DNA from 2 places in the Pantoea sp. LMR881 genome. Region 1 is predicted to be linked to the other one. Evidence: predicted binding sites of a transcription regulator. Region 1 holds the regulator's gene; the other holds the start of a gene.
The links. Region 1 encodes PhoB, which activates phosphate uptake and scavenging genes when phosphate is short. Its sites were predicted from a motif close to CTGTCATAAAACTGNCNNAT; they were not measured.

Region 1 (8,379 bases):
CATCACTGCGAAAATCGCCTCGACACAGCGCCTGCTGTTTGAAAAACCCCCATGTTCCGGACGCTGAATTTCTGCCGTAACGCTGCAAGCTGCGGTTGGCCCAGTCAGCCTGTTTCACGCCGAGATCGCCCCAGTGCGCAGGTATCTGAGTAGAGCCGCATAAGCGCGTAATCGAAAAGATGGCGTCGAGTTGGCGCGGATCAATGTGTTGCAGTGGATTGCGCTGATTCACCACCACCACCAGCGCATCCATTGCAACCGGAACCGCCAGCGGTGGATAACCGTATCGCGCTTCAAATGCCTGACGCTCTTCAGCCTGCATGGGCCGGCTCATCGGCCCGAGTTGCGCAGCACCTGCTGCCAGGGCGGTCGGCGCGGTAGAGGAGCCCGACGCCTGTACCTGCACATTCACGCCCGGCGCCTGACGACTAAAGTCTTCACCCCATAACGTCATCAGATAACCCAGCGTATCCGAGCCAACGCTGCTCAGGTTGCCAGAAAGCGTGTCTGGCTGAGCCTGCGAAGCCGCAGGCAACAGTAGAAGAAGAAAGCAAAGAAACGCGCGCATGAGGAGATCCATTAACGATTAATGGACGGCATTCTCCTGCATCCCGGCGCTGACAATCAACCTTGATGCCAGCGTAAAGGTAAAGCAGGTCTCCCGATCGGGAATGCTGGTGATTTCCAGTCGTGAACCGTGATGACTAAGGGCATGCTTAACGATAGCCAGCCCTAACCCGCTACCGCCCGTCGCGCGTGAGCGGGCTTTATCAACGCGATAAAAACGCTCGGTCAGGCGTGGCAAATGCTCAGGCGGGATCCCCGGTCCGTTGTCACACACCTTAAATACTGCGCCCTGCTTGCTGCGCAACCAGCTGATATCAATGCGTGTACCATCTGGCGTATGGTTTACCGCGTTGTAGACCAGGTTAGAGATGGCGCTGCGTAACTGTTCATCGTTGCCAAAGACTTTTAAATGCGGATCGGTGTGAAAATGAATTTCATGGCGTCCGTTGCTCAGGGTTTCTGCTTCGTGTTGCAGTAATTTGAGCATCACCGGCACATCAACTTTTTCTTTCATATCAATGACCGGCGCCGCCTCAATACGCGACAGCGTGAGCAACTGCTTCACCAGGCTATCCATGCGGCGCGTCTGTTCTGACATGGTGTGTAATGCTTTGCCCCGTGAACGCTCGTTTATTACCGAATCGTTCATCATCTCCAGATAGCCTTGCAGCACCGTCAGCGGCGTGCGCAGCTCATGGCTGACGTTAGCAAAGAAGTTACGACGCGCTCCTTCCAGCTGGTGCATTTGTGTTACATCACGCGCCACCAGCAGCCATTGCCCTTCGCTATACGGCATGACGCGGAATTCCATATGGTGTTGATTATTTAACACCAGCGTCAGTGGCTTATCGAAATCGCGCTGGCGAATATAGCGGGAAAATTCGGGGTAGCGCAGCAGGTTAAGGATATTCTGGCCATTATCTTCGGGCCAGCGTAAGCCAAGATGCTGTTGCGCCAGGCCGTTACACCAAAAAATGGTGCCCTCTTCGGTAGTCAGAATCACCGCATCCGGCAGTGACTCTGCGCCACTGCGGAAGCGTTTGATCAGATGGCCTAATTCACGGCGACGTCGCCGGTTACGCAACTGCATCTGATACAGGCCGTAAAACAGCGGTTCCCAACTTGCCTGGCCCGTCGGCGGCGTCATGGTGCGATCGAGCCACAGCCAGTGCGATAAGCGCATCAGGTTATGAAAATGCCACAGCAACACCGCCAGAACGCTGATCAGTAGTAGCCATGGCAAATAGCCAAACAGCAGACCAAGGATCAGTGCAGGCAGACACGCCAGCACCAGTTCGGACAGTAATCTCTTCCAGGAGAGGCGTTCCAGCACGGTTAAAGCTCCGTTTAGTAGCGGGCAGAGAAACGATACCCTGTTCCGCGAACGGTTTGTACCATGCGATCATGGCCAGAGACTTCCAGTGCTTTACGTAAACGGCGGATATGCACATCAACCGTGCGATCTTCCACATACACGTTAGTGCCCCAGACGTGGTTCAGCAGCTGTTCACGGCTGTAAACGCGCTCCGGGTGCGTCATAAAAAAGTGCAACAGCTTATATTCGGTAGGCCCCATTTCCAGCGGCGTGGTTTCTGACATTACACGGTGCGATGAGGGATCCAGGCTCAGGCCCTGCATCTCAATCACCTCTTCTACCGCCATGGGGGAAATACGACGCATCACCGCTTTGATGCGCGCCATCAGCTCTTTGGGCGAGAAAGGCTTCGTGATGTAATCATCAGCGCCCACTTCCAGACCCCGTACGCGATCTTCCTCTTCACCGCGTGCCGTTAGCATCATGACTGGGATCTCGCGCGTCATTGCTTCGCGCTTCAGATGCTTGATAAATTGAATGCCGCTACCGCCGGGTAACATCCAGTCCAGTAATATCAGATCTGGCCAGGGTTCAATCAGTTTCCCGACCGCGCTGTCATAATCTTCTGCCTCGATTGGCTGATAATCGTTCTGCTCCAGAACAAAACACAACATTTCACGGATTGGGGCTTCATCTTCCACAACCAAAATGCGCTTAGCCATTATTACTCCTGCTGATATGACGGCTGTCACTGGGATTTGCGGCGTCATTATGCGTCAGATTTGTGACACTTTTATGAAAAACATACCCCGTAAGATCAGGCTTTAACAGCGGTTTATGACAGCGGCACGACATTTTTCTGTTTTCGTTACCGCACCGCTATTTAGCAAATAAATTTCGCTTAGCGCCAGGGGATACCTGCAACTTTGACCATGACAGGTATAATCGCCGGGCAATTTGTAACGGCAGGGAGTTTTATGCGCATCATTCATACTGCGGACTGGCATTTGGGGCAGTTCTTCTATAACAAAAGCCGGGCGGCTGAACATCAGGCTTTCCTTGACTGGCTGCTGACGCAAATCGGGCAGCATCAGGTCGATGCGCTAATTGTTGCAGGCGATCTGTTTGATACTGGCGCACCGCCAAGCTATGCGCGTGAAATGTTCAACCGCTTTGTCGTGGCGCTTCAGCCGAGCGGCTGCCAGCTGGTGGTGCTGGCGGGTAATCACGATTCGGTTGCCACCCTGAATGAGTCACGCGAACTGCTCGCCTGCTTAAACACCCGCGTCATTGCCACGCCGCAAGGCGATGGCGACGTGCTGGTATTGAACGATCGCCAGGGCGCACCGGGCGCGCTGCTGTGCGCCATCCCTTATTTGCGCCCACGCGATATTATGCGCAGCCGCGCCGGTCAGTCAGGACGCGAAAAGCAGATCAGCCTGCTTGAGGCGATTACGGCACATTATCAACGTAGCTTTAGCGCCGCGCAGGCGCATGAGATGAAATTGCCGATTATTGCGACCGGCCACTTAACCACTGTCGGCGTCACGAAAAGCGAGTCGGTGCGTGATATTTATATCGGCACGCTGGATGCGTTTCCGGCTTCTGCTTTCCCTGCTGCCGACTACATTGCGCTGGGCCACATCCATCGCGCACAGCGCGTTGCGAACAGCGATCATATCCGTTACAGCGGCTCCCCCATTCCGCTCAGTTTTGATGAACTGAGCAGTGAAAAGAGCGTCTATCTGGTGGACTTTTCCCTTGAGGGCCTGCAAAGCGTCACGCCACTGCCCGTGCCCTGTTTTCAACCGATGCAGATCCTTAAAGGCTCGCTGGCGCAAATTGAGCAACAGTTGATGGCCTTTCATACGTCAGAAACGGAAAAACCGGTCTGGCTCGATATCGAAGTAACAACGCAGGAATATCTCAGCGATTTGCAGCGGCGTATTGAAGCCTTAACGGCTGAATTGCCGGTCGACGTGCTGCTGCTGCACCGCAGCCGGGCGCTTCGTCAGAACAGCCTGGCGCGCCTTGATAACGAAACCCTGAGCGAACTGAAAGTGGAAGAGGTTTTTGCTCGCCGTTTAGCGTTAGACAGCGAGATGGATGATGCCCAGATCGCGCAACTCACCACTCTGTTTCGCAGCACGCTGGCTGAAATGGAAGAGAACGAATGAAGATCCTCACGCTGCGTTTTAAAAACCTCAATGCTTTGAAAGGCGAGTGGTTTATCGACTTTCGCGAAGAGCCGTTTGCCAGCAACGGGTTGTTCGCCATCACTGGCGCAACCGGCGCGGGCAAAACCACGTTGCTGGATGCCATTTGTCTGGCGCTTTATCACCAGACGCCGCGTCTTGGTGCGATCTCGCAAAGCCAGAATCCGTTGATGACGCGCGACTGCGCTGAATGTCTGGCTGAAGTCGAATTTGAAATTAAAGGTGAAGCCTGGCGCGCATTCTGGAGCCAAAACCGCGCACGCGGCACCGCCGATGGCAAACTTCAGGCACCCCGCGTTGAGCTGGCGCGCTGCGCTGACGACCAGATTGTCGCCGATAAGGTTGGCGATAAGCTAAAAATGGTTGAAACACTCTCCGGTCTCGATTTTGAACGCTTTACGCGCTCAATGATGCTGTCACAAGGCCAATTTGCGGCCTTTCTGAATGCAAAAGCGGGTGAGCGCGCCGAACTGCTGGAGGAGCTGACCGGCACAGAAATTTATGGCCTGATTTCGATGGCGATTTTTGAGCGGCATAAGGTGGCAAAAAACGCGCTGGATCTGCTGCGCAGCCGGGCTGGCGCGATGGCGCTGCTCGATGCCGATACGCGTGCGGCGCTGCAACAGCAAATCGCCCTGCTTACTGAAGCAGAAAAAGCGTTATCGGCGGAATATGATCACGCACACAAACAGCAGCAGTGGCAGCAACAGGCGCAACAGTTCAGTCGTGATGTGCAACAGATCAACGATGCGTTACACACAGCGGAACAGGCGTGGCAGGCCGCTGATGCCGATCGTCAACGCCTGGCGCGCAGTGAACCGGCAGAAAAACTGCGGAGCACACTGCAACAGCGCGACGGCCTACAGGCGGAACAGCGTGAGGTACTCAACAGCCAGCACCAGCTTACCCAACACTATCAGGATGCCCTGCAGCATCAGGCGCGCGAGCAGCAATCCTGGACCGGGGCGCAAACCGCTTGTGAACAGGCACGGCAGCAGCAGCAACAGCAGGAAAACATCCTGACAGAGCAGGTTATACCGCTCGATCAGCAGCTTAATACGCTGCAACAGCAGGAACAGGCGCAGCAAAAGAGCGGGAACAGCAGCAGCAACTCTGCCTTCAGGCGCAGCAGACGCTTGATCAGGAAAATAGCCAGTATGAAAAATTGCGCACTGAGATTGCCGCACAGCAAACGCGACGCGAACAACTCGCTGACGTGGCTCGCTGGGGCGCATCGTTGCCGCTATGGCAGGAACGCTTCGCGCAGCTCTCGCAGCGTGAAGCCGCTCTTAATGCCCTGGCGCAACAACATCAACAGCAGCAGCAACAGTTAACGCAACAGCAGCAAGACTTTGCGCAGCACGCACAGCAGGCTGCTCCGCTGCAACAGGCGGAACAGCAGGCTCTGCAGGCGATGCAGCAGGCGGAGCAAGCACTAACTTCGCTTCAGCACGCCTGGCCGCCTGAAACGTTACGCCAGTCGCTACAACAGCGGCAAAACAGCCGCGATGCGCGACAGTCGCTAACGCTGCTCTCTTCTCAGTGGCAATCGCTACAGCAGCAGTTCAGCGTTCGCCAGCAACGCCTGACCGCCCTGGAGAAGAGCCATCAGCAGGTTGAGGCACAACTGCACGCCCTGCGCGATGAGTGGAAACGTGAAAACCAGCAGCTGGCAGACGTTGAAAAAATCTGCGCGCTGGAGCGCCACATCGCCGATCTTGCTGATTATCGCGCCCGGCTTGAAGCCGATCAGCCCTGCCCGCTATGTGGCTCCTGCTCCCATCCGGCCGTTGAGGCGTACACCAAACTGGAAATCAGTGAAAATCAGCAACGGCTGGCAACACTGAAACAGCAGGTTGAAACGCTGAAAGAAGCGGGCACAGCGAAAAAAGAGCAGGTCAAACATTCACTGATTCAACAGCAAAATCTGCGCGAAGAGATCGCCGATCTTCTCCGCCAGGTAGCCTCTTTAGAACAGCAGTGGCAGGTCCTGAGCAGTGAGCTGGCGCTTACTTTTAAACTCGATGATAGCCAGGCGCTGGCAAACTGGCAGCAAGAGCAAACGGAGCAGGAAACCCACCTGCTTCAGCAGATGCAGGCACAGGATGAGGCTGAACGGGCACGCCAGGCGGCTAAAGATAACTATCTGCAACAGCAGCAGGCCTGGCAACAGTATCAGCAGGCGCAGCAGTTAGCGCAGCAAACCTTAACCAACCAGCAGCAGGCATCCGAAGCCTTACAGCAGCGTATGCAACAGGAACAGGCCAGCTGGCAGCAGTTAAACGATGCGCTGCAACAGCAGCTGGCCAGTGTGGCATTAACGCTGCCAGCCGCAGAGGAGCGCGACGCCTGGTTCGCTACGCAGCAGCAGCGTTGGCAGTGCTGGCAGGAAAGTGAGCAGTTGCTTACTACCCTGCAACCGCAACTGACGCGCGCGGAAACTCAACGCAATGCCTGTCAGCAACGGCGCGATCTTGAACAGCAGCGCCTGCATACGCAGCAGCAACATCTGACGCGGTTGCAGGCGCAACAGTGCGAGATACGTCAGCAACGTCAGGCGGTGTTTGGTGATCGTGACGTGAACAGCGCGCGACAGCAGATGCAAACCCGGCTACAGCAGACGGAAGCGGAGCTTGCGCAGACGTTAAGTCGCTGGCAGCAGGTGCAGTCGCAGGTCAGCAGCCTGAGCGGACAATTAGCCATCGTCGAGACACAGCGGTCCTCGCTGGCACGCCGGCTGGCAGACGCTGAAGAGACCTTTAAACACGCCTGGGTGACTGCCGGTTTCAGCGATGAAGCCAGCCTGCGTGCTGCCCTGCTTGATGAGCAGGAGGCAGAGCAGCTGCGCAACCGTCTGCAACAGCTCGATCAGCAGCGCCAGCAGCAGCGTACCCGCCTTGCTGAAGCGCAGCAGCGCCTTAGCGCGCATCAGCAGGCGCAGCCGGTTGCGATGCCCGCCTCGATCAACGCTCTGGCCGAACAGCTTGAAACGCTGCGACTGGCGTTGCGCGACAATGCCAGCCAGCAAGGTCAGGCGCAGCAGCAATTGCACAGCGATGCTGCCTTACGCGCCCAGCAGCAGGCATTAATGGAACAGATTGAGCAAGATGAGACGGCGCTGGCGCAGTGGAGCCTGCTCAATGACCTGGTCGGCTCCGCCAGCGGCGATAAATTTCGCCGCTTTGCCCAGGGCCTGACGCTTGATCACCTGGTGGCGCTGGCGAATCGTCAGCTGGATCGCTTACACGGGCGTTATTTGTTGCAGCGCCGGGCCATCGACGCGCTGGAGCTGGATGTGGTTGATACCTGGCAAGCCGATACGGCACGAGATACGCGAACACTTTCCGGTGGCGAGAGCTTTTTGGTGAGTCTGTCGCTGGCGCTGGCCTTATCCGATCTGGTCAGTCACAAAACACGCATCGAATCTTTGTTTCTCGACGAAGGCTTCGGTACGCTGGATGCGGAAACGCTTGATACTGCACTGGATGCGCTGGATGCACTTAACGCCAGCGGTAAAACCATTGGTGTTATCAGCCACGTCGAGGCGATGAAAGAGCGCATTCCGGTACAAATCAGAGTGCAAAAAATGAATGGGCTGGGTTACAGCAAACTTGTTTTACCGGGCCTGTAAGGGGATAACAATGCTAAAAGGGATAATCAGCAGCGCCTCAGTGGCGCTGCTACTGGCGGGATGCAGCAATACACCTTCTTATGATCAGGAAACAAACCGTTATCTGCATGACGTGCAAAGCCTGGTAACGCAAAAATTTGGCGATACCGGGCGCTATGCCGGTCAACGCTGTGTCGTCACCGCAGAGCGCCGCGCGGACGGGCTTTATAATGTTTTACGTACTGAGGGAAATGAGGCGCTGTGCTTAAAAGCGTGGCAAAGCGTCAGTAGCGCCCGTGGTATGCCACTGCCGCCCAAAAATGCCCCGCAGCAGCTGGTGTTTGTGTTTCCGCCTGCTAGCTAACCAGCCCCTCCTGCCGCCACTGGCGTGGGCTGATGCCAAACCAGCGGCGGAATGCGCGGGAAAACGCACTCACTTCTGAATACCCCAGCAGCAGCGCCATCTCCGAGATGGGTAGCTGCTTCTGTTGCAGATAATGCGTAGCCATTTCGCAACGTACGTTATCCACCAGCGCGGTGAAGCTTATCCCCTCCTCACGCAGGCGACGCTGTAGCGACCAGCTCGACAGCCCCATTTTATCGGCAATATCCTCTAAGACCGGTTCGCCCTGCATCAGTGACAGGTTCACCTGCGAACGCGCCTGTTCGGC
Region 2 (8,379 bases), 860 kb from region 1:
TAGATCTGGATCGCTTCGTTAAGATCCATACGTGCGAAGGCATCCAGCACATCGTGCAGCATCTCTACCGTGTGGCGGCCTAACGATTCCAGGCTCACCAACAGCGGCATATGCTGTTGACCAAACTTTTCCAATGCGGTGCGGCTGATTTTTTTCAGCCACATCACCAATGCGCTCCAGCTCAGAAATGGTCTTGATGATGGCCATAACCAGGCGCAAATCAATAGCCGTTGGTTGGCGTTTGGCGATGATGCGCACGCAGGCTTCATCAATCTCCACTTCCATCATGTTGACTTTCTGATCGCCGTCGATGACGCGCTGAGCCAGTTCGCCGTCCAGATTGTGCATCGCGGTGATGGCGTCGGTGAGTTGCTGCTCTACCAGGCCACCCATGATCATCACCTGGGTACGAATATGCTCCAGCTCTGCATTGAACTGACCGGAGATGTGTTTATTCAGATTTAAATTATCCATGGCGATCTCCTGTCAAATCAGCCGTAGCGACCCGTAATATAATCTTCTGTCTGTTTCTGTGCCGGCTTGGTGAACAGCGTGTCGGTATCGCTGAACTCAATCAGTTCGCCCAGATACATAAATGCAGTGTGATCGGAGCAGCGCGCAGCCTGCTGCATGTTATGTGTGACGATCACCACGGTATAATCCTGTTTCAGTTCAGTGATCAACTCTTCAATGCGACCGGTAGAGATCGGGTCAAGTGCTGAACAAGGCTCATCCAGCAACAGCACTTCCGGGCGAATCGCGATACCGCGGGCAATACAGAGACGCTGCTGTTGACCACCAGAGAGACTGTAACCGCTCTGATGTAGCTTGTCTTTGGTTTCATTCCACAATGCCGCTTTGGTCAATGCCCACTGAACGCGCTCATCCATATCCGCTCGCGACAGCTTCTCAAACAAACGCACACCAAAAGCAATGTTGTCGTAGATCGACATGGGGAACGGCGTCGGTTTCTGGAACACCATGCCCACGCGGGCGCGCAGCAGAGCGATATCCTGATGCGAAGCCAAAATATTGTCACCGTCTAACAGGATGTCGCCTTCAGCACGCTGTTCAGGGTAGAGCGAATACATTTTGTTGAAGGTACGCAGCAGGGTGGATTTGCCACAGCCAGAAGGTCCGATAAACGCAGTGACCTGATTTTTAGCAATATCCAGGTTGATGTTTTTCAGCGCATGAAACTTACCGTAATAAAAGTTCAGATTACGGACCTGAATTTTACCGGATGATGAATTCGCGATACTCATTGCTCGTCTCTCTTAAACGGTGCCGCGCAGGGCAGCATTAACCGTGTTTGCCCTTGGCAAAAATCACGCGCGCTATGATATTCAGCAACAGCACGCATAAGGTAATAATCAGTACGCCAGCCCAGGCCAGGCTCTGCCATTCAGCAAACGGGCTCATAGCGAACTTAAAGATAGTGACTGGCAGGTTAGCCAGCGGCTGCATCATGTCGGTACTCCAGAACTGGTTCGACAAGGCAGTAAACAGCAGCGGCGCGGTTTCACCTGCGATACGTGCAATCGCCAGCAGCACACCGGTGATAATGCCCGACACCGACGCTTTCAGCGTAATGGCAGAAATCATCTTCCATTTAGGCGTACCCAGCGCGTAAGCGGCTTCGCGCATGCTGTCTGGCACCAGGCGCAGCATGTTTTCAGTTGTACGGATCACAATCGGAATCTGCAGCAGAGCCAGTGCAATTACACCAGCCCAGCCGGAGAAATGCTGCATTTGCGCCACTACGATAGTGTAAACGAACAGTCCCACCACGATGGACGGCGCTGACAGTAAAATGTCGTTAATAAAACGAATCACTTCCGCCAGCCAGGATTTGCGCCCATATTCAGCCAGATAGACGCCTGCCATAATGCCCAGCGGCGTACCAAAGAACGTGGACCAGAAAATCAGCAAGCCACTGCCTGCCAGGGCGTTGGCTAAACCGCCACCAGCCGTGTTGGGCGGCGGAGTAGACTCAGTAAACAACGTCCATGACAGGCCATCGATACCGCGCGTTACCGTGGTGAACAAAATCCACACCAGCCAAAACAGGCCGAATGCCATGGTCAGCAATGACAGCGTTAATGCGATTTTATTTTTAGTGCTGCGCCAGGACTGCATCTTACGACGTGATTGTTCCAGCTCAGCACGCGCCTGCAATTCAATCGTGGTCATGAGCGCGCTCCTTCACTTTTCTGCAGGCGCAAAATCATTAATTTTGAAATCGCCAGCACGATAAAGGTGATAACAAACAAAATCAGACCCAGCTCCATCAGTGCAGCGACATGCACACCCGATTCCGCTTCAGCAAATTCGTTTGCCAGTGCAGAAGTGATACTGTTGCCGGGCATAAAGAGCGATGCGCTGTCGAGCTGATAGGTGTTACCGATGATAAAGGTCACCGCCATGGTTTCCCCTAACGCACGCCCCAGGCCAAGCATCACGCCGCCAATCACACCGTTTTTAGTAAACGGCAACACGATGCGCCAAATCACCTCCCAGGTGGTGCAGCCAATACCATAAGCGGACTCTTTCATCATGACGGGCGTCTGCTCAAACACATCACGCATTACCGAGGCGATGTAAGGAATGATCATGATGGCCAGAATCACGCCAGCGGCAAGGATCCCGATACCGAAAGCGGGGCCGGAAAACAGCTCGCCAACAATCGGAATGCCTGATAACACTTCGCCTACCGGTGTTTGAAAATATTCTGCAAACAGCGGGGCAAAGATAAACAATCCCCACATGCCATAAACGATGCTGGGAATGGCCGCCAGCAGTTCAATGGCGGTGCCCAATGGGCGGCGCAACCAGCCTGGTGCCAGTTCCGTCAAAAACAGCGCGATCCCAAAGCTCACCGGTACGGCAATAATCAATGCAATGAGAGAGGTAACGATAGTGCCGTAAATCGGAACCAGCGCACCGAATTGTTCGTTTGGCGCATCCCAGGTTTTGGTCCATAAAAAGAAAAACCAAACTTTTGAATGCTCGGCCAGGAGGAGAAAATCAGGGAGACGATGATGCCACCCAACAGCAACAGTACGATTAGCGCGGAAAGTTTTACCAGCGCACCGAATACTCTGTCACCTTGCTTGCCTGGGGCTTTGAATGCCGGCTTCGTTGCAGCCATAGAAGTCTCAGTCTTCAGAGGTTATCAGGGCGGCATAACGCCGCCCGTAGGGTCTGACCGAACCTGATGTCCGGTCAGGGTCATTCACTTACTGGTAAAGCGCCTTGCCAGAACTGTCTTTGATATTAGCTTTCCAGGCTGAACGGATCTGCTCGGTTACGCTGTCAGGCAGGGTCGCATAATCCAGGCTGGTGGCCGTTTTGTCACCGTTTTTGTAAGCCCAGTCGAAGAACTTCAGCACTTCGCTACCTTTAGCAGAGTTAGCCTGATCTTTGTACATCAGGATGAATGTAGTCGAGGTGATTGGCCAGGCGTTGTCGCCTTTCTGGAAGGTCAGATCCTGAGCAAAAGATTTGCTCCAGTCTGCGCCTTTGGCTGCGTTGCTGAAGGTTGATTCATCTGGCGCGACGGCTTTGCCATCTGCATCCATCAGCTTAGTGTAAGTCAGGTTATTCTGTTTGGCATAGGCGTACTCAACGTAGCCGATTGAACCCGGCAGACGCTGTACGAAGGCTGCAACGCCGTCGTTGCCTTTACCGCCCAGACCGGTTGGCCAGTTCACAGTGTTGCCTTTACCTACTTTGCTGTTCCACTCTTCGTTCACTTTAGCCAGGTAGCTGGTGAAGACGAAAGAGGTGCCTGAACCGTCAGCGCGGCGAACCACGTTGATGTTAGTTTCTGGCAGTTTCACGCCGGGGTTCAGTTTAGCAATCGCTGGATCATTCCACTTTTTGATCGTACCCAGGTAGATGTCACCCACCGTTTTGCCATCCAGCGTCAGTTCGCCCGATTTAATGCCCGGCAGGTTAACTGCCAGCACAACACCACCGATCACGGTTGGGAACTGGAACAGGCCATTTTTTTGCAGGTCTTCGTCTTTCATTGGTGCATCTGACGCGCCGAAATCAACGGTTTTGGCGATAATTTGCTTCACGCCACCAGATGAACCAATACCCTGGTAGTTAATTTTACTACCCGTGGCTTGCTGATATTCTGCTGCCCACTTGGCATAAACCGGCGCCGGGAACGTCCCGCCTGCGCCAGTGAGATCGGTGGCTGCATAAGCAGATACCGCGCTTACTGCGAAGGTGGCGGCGAGGATTCGGGCTACGGTGCTACGCATCAGTGTCATGTTCCCTCCAGGGAGTTAATCTCAGGCTCAAAGCCATTTTAGTAAGAGTCAGTGATTGCTGCAGGAGGGAAAATAGGACAGTTTGATGACAGCTAAATGTAGGAAATATGACAGTTATGTGACAGTGATTAAAAGGAGCGGGCCCGCACTGGGGCCCACTTTTTTATTCAACGGTAACTGATTTTGCTAAATTACGCGGTTGGTCGACGTCAGTGCCTTTTATCAGCGCGACGTGATAGGAGAGAAGCTGTAACGGCACCGTATAAAAAATTGGCGCAATAACATCTTCTACATGTGGCAAGGGAATAATTTTCATCCCTTCGCTGTCATTGAAACCGGCATCCTGATCGGCAAATACATACAGCAAGCCGCCACGTGCACGCACCTCTTCAATATTCGATTTCAGTTTTTCCAGCAGTTCATTGTTAGGCGCGACCACGATGACCGGCATGTCAGCATCAATCAGTGCTAATGGACCATGCTTCAGTTCACCCGCAGCGTAAGCTTCTGCGTGTATATAGGAGATCTCTTTCAGCTTCAATGCCCCTTCCATGGCGATGGGATATTGATCGCCACGCCCAAGGAACAGAGCGTGATGTTTGTCAGAGAAGCCCTCAGCAAGATTTTCGATCAGCTTGTCCTGCGCCAGCATTTGTTCAATGCGGCTTGGCAGCGCCTGCAAACCATGCACAATGTTATGTTCAGTTTCTGCCGCCATGCCGTTCAGACGACCCAGCTTCGCCACCAGCATTAGCAGTACGGTTAACTGAGTGGTAAACGCCTTGGTAGACGCCACCCCGATTTCGGTGCCTGCTTTGGTCATCAGCGCCAGGTCGGATTCACGTACCAGCGAAGAACCTGCGACGTTACACACCGCCAGCGCTCCGAGATAACCAAGCTCTTTCGACAGGCGCAGCGCCGCTAGCGTATCGGCAGTTTCACCAGACTGAGACAGGGTGATTAACAAGCTGTTTTTACGCACCGCTGATTTGCGATAGCGGAACTCAGAGGCGATTTCTACATCACACGGCAGGTTAGCAAGGGATTCAAACCAGTAGCGCGCAACCATGCCGGAGTTATATGAGGTGCCGCAGGCAATAATTTGAATGTGCTCAACCTGGCTTAACAGCGTTTCGGCTTGCGCACCCAGCTCACTGAGATCGACTTCGCCGTGACTAAAACGCCCGGTCAGGGTGTTTTTGATCGCCATCGGCTGTTCATAAATCTCTTTCTGCATGTAGTGACGATAAAGGCCTTTGTCACCCGCATCGTATTGCACACTGGATTCAATTTCTGTACGCACAACTGGCTTGCCCGCGCGATCGACGATCGTGACATCACGGCGCGTGATTTCAGCAATGTCACCCTCTTCCAGGTAGATAAAGCGACGGGTAACGGGCAGCAGCGCCAGCTGATCAGAGGCGATAAAGTTTTCACCTACACCACGGCCGATAACCAATGGGCTACCGGAACGAGCAGCCACCAGCAGTGACGGATCGCGGCTGTCCATAATAACCATGCCATATGCACCACGTAGCTGAGGGATAACGCGCTGTACCACTTCGCGCAGCGAGCCGCCCTGCTTTTGCTCCCAATGCACCAGATGTGCAACCACTTCGGTGTCAGTTTCAGAGGCAAAATGATAGCCACGCTCAATCATCATTTCGCGCAGCGGCTCGTGGTTTTCAATGATGCCGTTGTGAACAATAATGATGTGCTCAGAAATATGCGGATGCGCATTGGCTTCTGACGGCTCACCGTGGGTTGCCCAACGCGTGTGCGCAATACCGGTGCCGCCAATCAACGGCTGCTGTTCTGCGGCTTCCGCCAGCTTTTGAACTTTGCCTAAACGGCGCAGGCGCGTAACGTGCCCCTGACGATCAACCACAGCCAAACCGGCCGAGTCATACCCGCGATACTCCAGACGACGCAAACCTTCCAGCAATATCTCTGCGATATCGCGTTGCGCTACTGCACCAACAATTCCACACATAATGTTTTCCTGACTTCATGGCTCTTCGCCATTTTCGTTGTCATGCGACCTGATTTCCGGCTTTGCCGGTTCCCGAGCCTTGTAGAGAGTGGGGATTATAGTTTTGTTACTGCAACGGCCTGCGCAGGGCAGAACGTAAAATTCATTTCTTCTTCTGGGGACGCTGCCAGCCAGCTTTATGATTTTGCTCTTTGCGGTTATAAACCAGTGCTGCATCAGTGATGTCTTTCATTACCGTGGTGCCTGCCGCAATGGTGGCTCCCGCCGCGACTGTCACCGGCGCCACGAGCTGTGTATCGGATCCCACAAACACATCATCGCCGATAACAGTTTTAGATTTATTCGCACCGTCATAGTTGCAGGTGATGGTGCCAGCACCGATATTCACGTTAGCACCAATTTCCGCATCACCAAGATAGGAGAGATGCCCCGCTTTGGAGCCTTTGCCCAGGCGCGCTTTTTTCATTTCAACGAAGTTACCGACATGCGCTGATTGTGCCAGCTCGCTTCCCGGACGCAGACGAGCAAATGGCCCGACGGTGCAAGCCTCTGCCAGATTAGCATCCTCGATCACCGAATAAGGGCTGATTTCGCAGTCATCGCTAATCGTACTGTTTTTGATAATGCAGCCCGCCCCAATTTTGACGCGATTACCCAGCTTTACCTGACCTTCAATAATAACGTTGGTATCGATTTCAACGTCGCGGCCATGCGTTAGCGTTCCACGCAGATCAAAGCGAGCCGGGTCACGTAGCATTACGCCTGCCAGCAGAAGTTTTTCAGCATGCTCAGCCTGATAAGACCGTTCTAACGTAGCAAGCTGTAGACGGTTATTTACGCCATCCGTTTCACTTATCCGTGCCGGATGCACTGCATTAATTAAGCGACCTTCCTGATGTGCCAGTGCGATGATGTCGGTGATGTAATATTCACCCTGAGCATTGTTATTGGTCAGTTGCGCCAGCCAGCGTTTCATGTCGCCACCGTTAGCGACCAGGATACCGGTATTGATTTCGGTAATAGCAAGCTGTTCAGGACTGGCGTCTTTTTGTTCAACGATACCTGTGATTGTGCCATTTTCACGCACAATCCGACCATAACCGGTGGGATTATTGAGCACAACGGTAAGCAATCCAATGCCACCCTGCGGTTTTGCATCACACAACTGCTGAAGTGTGGCCTCAGAAATCAATGGCACGTCGCCGTACAGCATTAAAATATCTTCGTCATTAGCAAAAAAAGGTGCCGCCTGCTGCATTGCATGGCCGGTCCCTAACTGCTCAGCCTGTAAAACCCAATTGAGCGTGCTCTCGGTTAACGTGGCTTTGAGCCGATCACCGCCGTGACCATAAACCAGATGAATATGCTGTGCACCCAGCCCCTTAGCGGCATCAATCACATGCTGAACCATCGGTTTACCTGCAAGCGTATGTAACACTTTAGGCAGATCGGAATACATACGTGTGCCCTTGCCGGCTGCAAGGATCACCACACTCATTGCGCTGTTTGACATAACCATCCTGACTGAATTTTGACTTTCGAAACTTACACGGTTTAGCCTTGAGATTACTACATTTTTCTCGAGCCGAAATTAGGCTCGCTTCCCGCTTCATTAATCTTATCGCCTCAATAATTCAGATTGCAGGAAGGCAGAAAATGAGTAACAAACTGGTCGGGAAACGATTTTAACAGCATTTACGCCGCCCGCTGCGGGATGAGCCTAAAAGTTAAGGCTTCTTAATCCCGGAACTTACTTAAGTAAAGGATTCGGGTGAAAGACAAACCTGTCGGGAGAAGATTTGAACGCTGCAAAACAGCGGCCCCAGCGGAGCGAGGCTTAAACGAACCGAGAGAAGCCACCGCCCATGCGGCTGAAGTCTGGAGGAAATAAACAAAAAAATGCCAGCCCGAGGGGCTGGCATTTCGTGACGCATAAAGCCGGATTACATCGCTTTTTTGGTCAGCTCGATCACGCGCAGTTTCGCAATGGCTTTCGCCAGTTCGGCAGAAGCCTGTGCATAGTCCACGTCGCCGTGGCTGCTGTGCATGTGCTCTTCTGCTTTACGTTTTGCTTCCAGCGCGCGCGCTTCGTCCAGATCGGTA

Region 2: the regulator PhoB is predicted to act here: its motif matches at 4,389-4,408, upstream of pstS (phosphate ABC transporter substrate-binding protein PstS).

What each region holds. Positions count from the first base shown of each region.
Region 1 is NZ_JAPVOK010000002.1:1,424,258-1,432,636, forward strand. Features, by position in the region: gene O3W44_RS08600 (PstS family phosphate ABC transporter substrate-binding protein) at 1-568, opposite strand, end outside; gene phoR (phosphate regulon sensor histidine kinase PhoR) at 587-1,900, opposite strand; gene phoB (phosphate response regulator transcription factor PhoB) at 1,915-2,604, opposite strand; gene sbcD (exonuclease subunit SbcD) at 2,860-4,059, shown strand; partial or broken gene O3W44_RS08620 (SbcC/MukB-like Walker B domain-containing protein) at 4,056-7,729, shown strand; gene O3W44_RS08625 (cell envelope integrity TolA C-terminal domain-containing protein) at 7,740-8,072, shown strand; gene qhpR (AraC-like transcriptional regulator QhpR) at 8,065-8,379, opposite strand, start outside.
Region 2 is NZ_JAPVOK010000002.1:2,280,941-2,289,319, forward strand. Features, by position in the region: partial or broken gene phoU (phosphate signaling complex protein PhoU) at 1-474, opposite strand, end outside; gene pstB (phosphate ABC transporter ATP-binding protein PstB) at 492-1,265, opposite strand; gene pstA (phosphate ABC transporter permease PstA) at 1,303-2,193, opposite strand; partial or broken gene pstC (phosphate ABC transporter permease PstC) at 2,190-3,151, opposite strand; gene pstS (phosphate ABC transporter substrate-binding protein PstS) at 3,240-4,283, opposite strand; gene glmS (glutamine--fructose-6-phosphate transaminase (isomerizing)) at 4,447-6,276, opposite strand; gene glmU (bifunctional UDP-N-acetylglucosamine diphosphorylase/glucosamine-1-phosphate N-acetyltransferase GlmU) at 6,419-7,789, opposite strand; partial or broken gene O3W44_RS12545 (F0F1 ATP synthase subunit epsilon) at 8,220-8,379, opposite strand, start outside.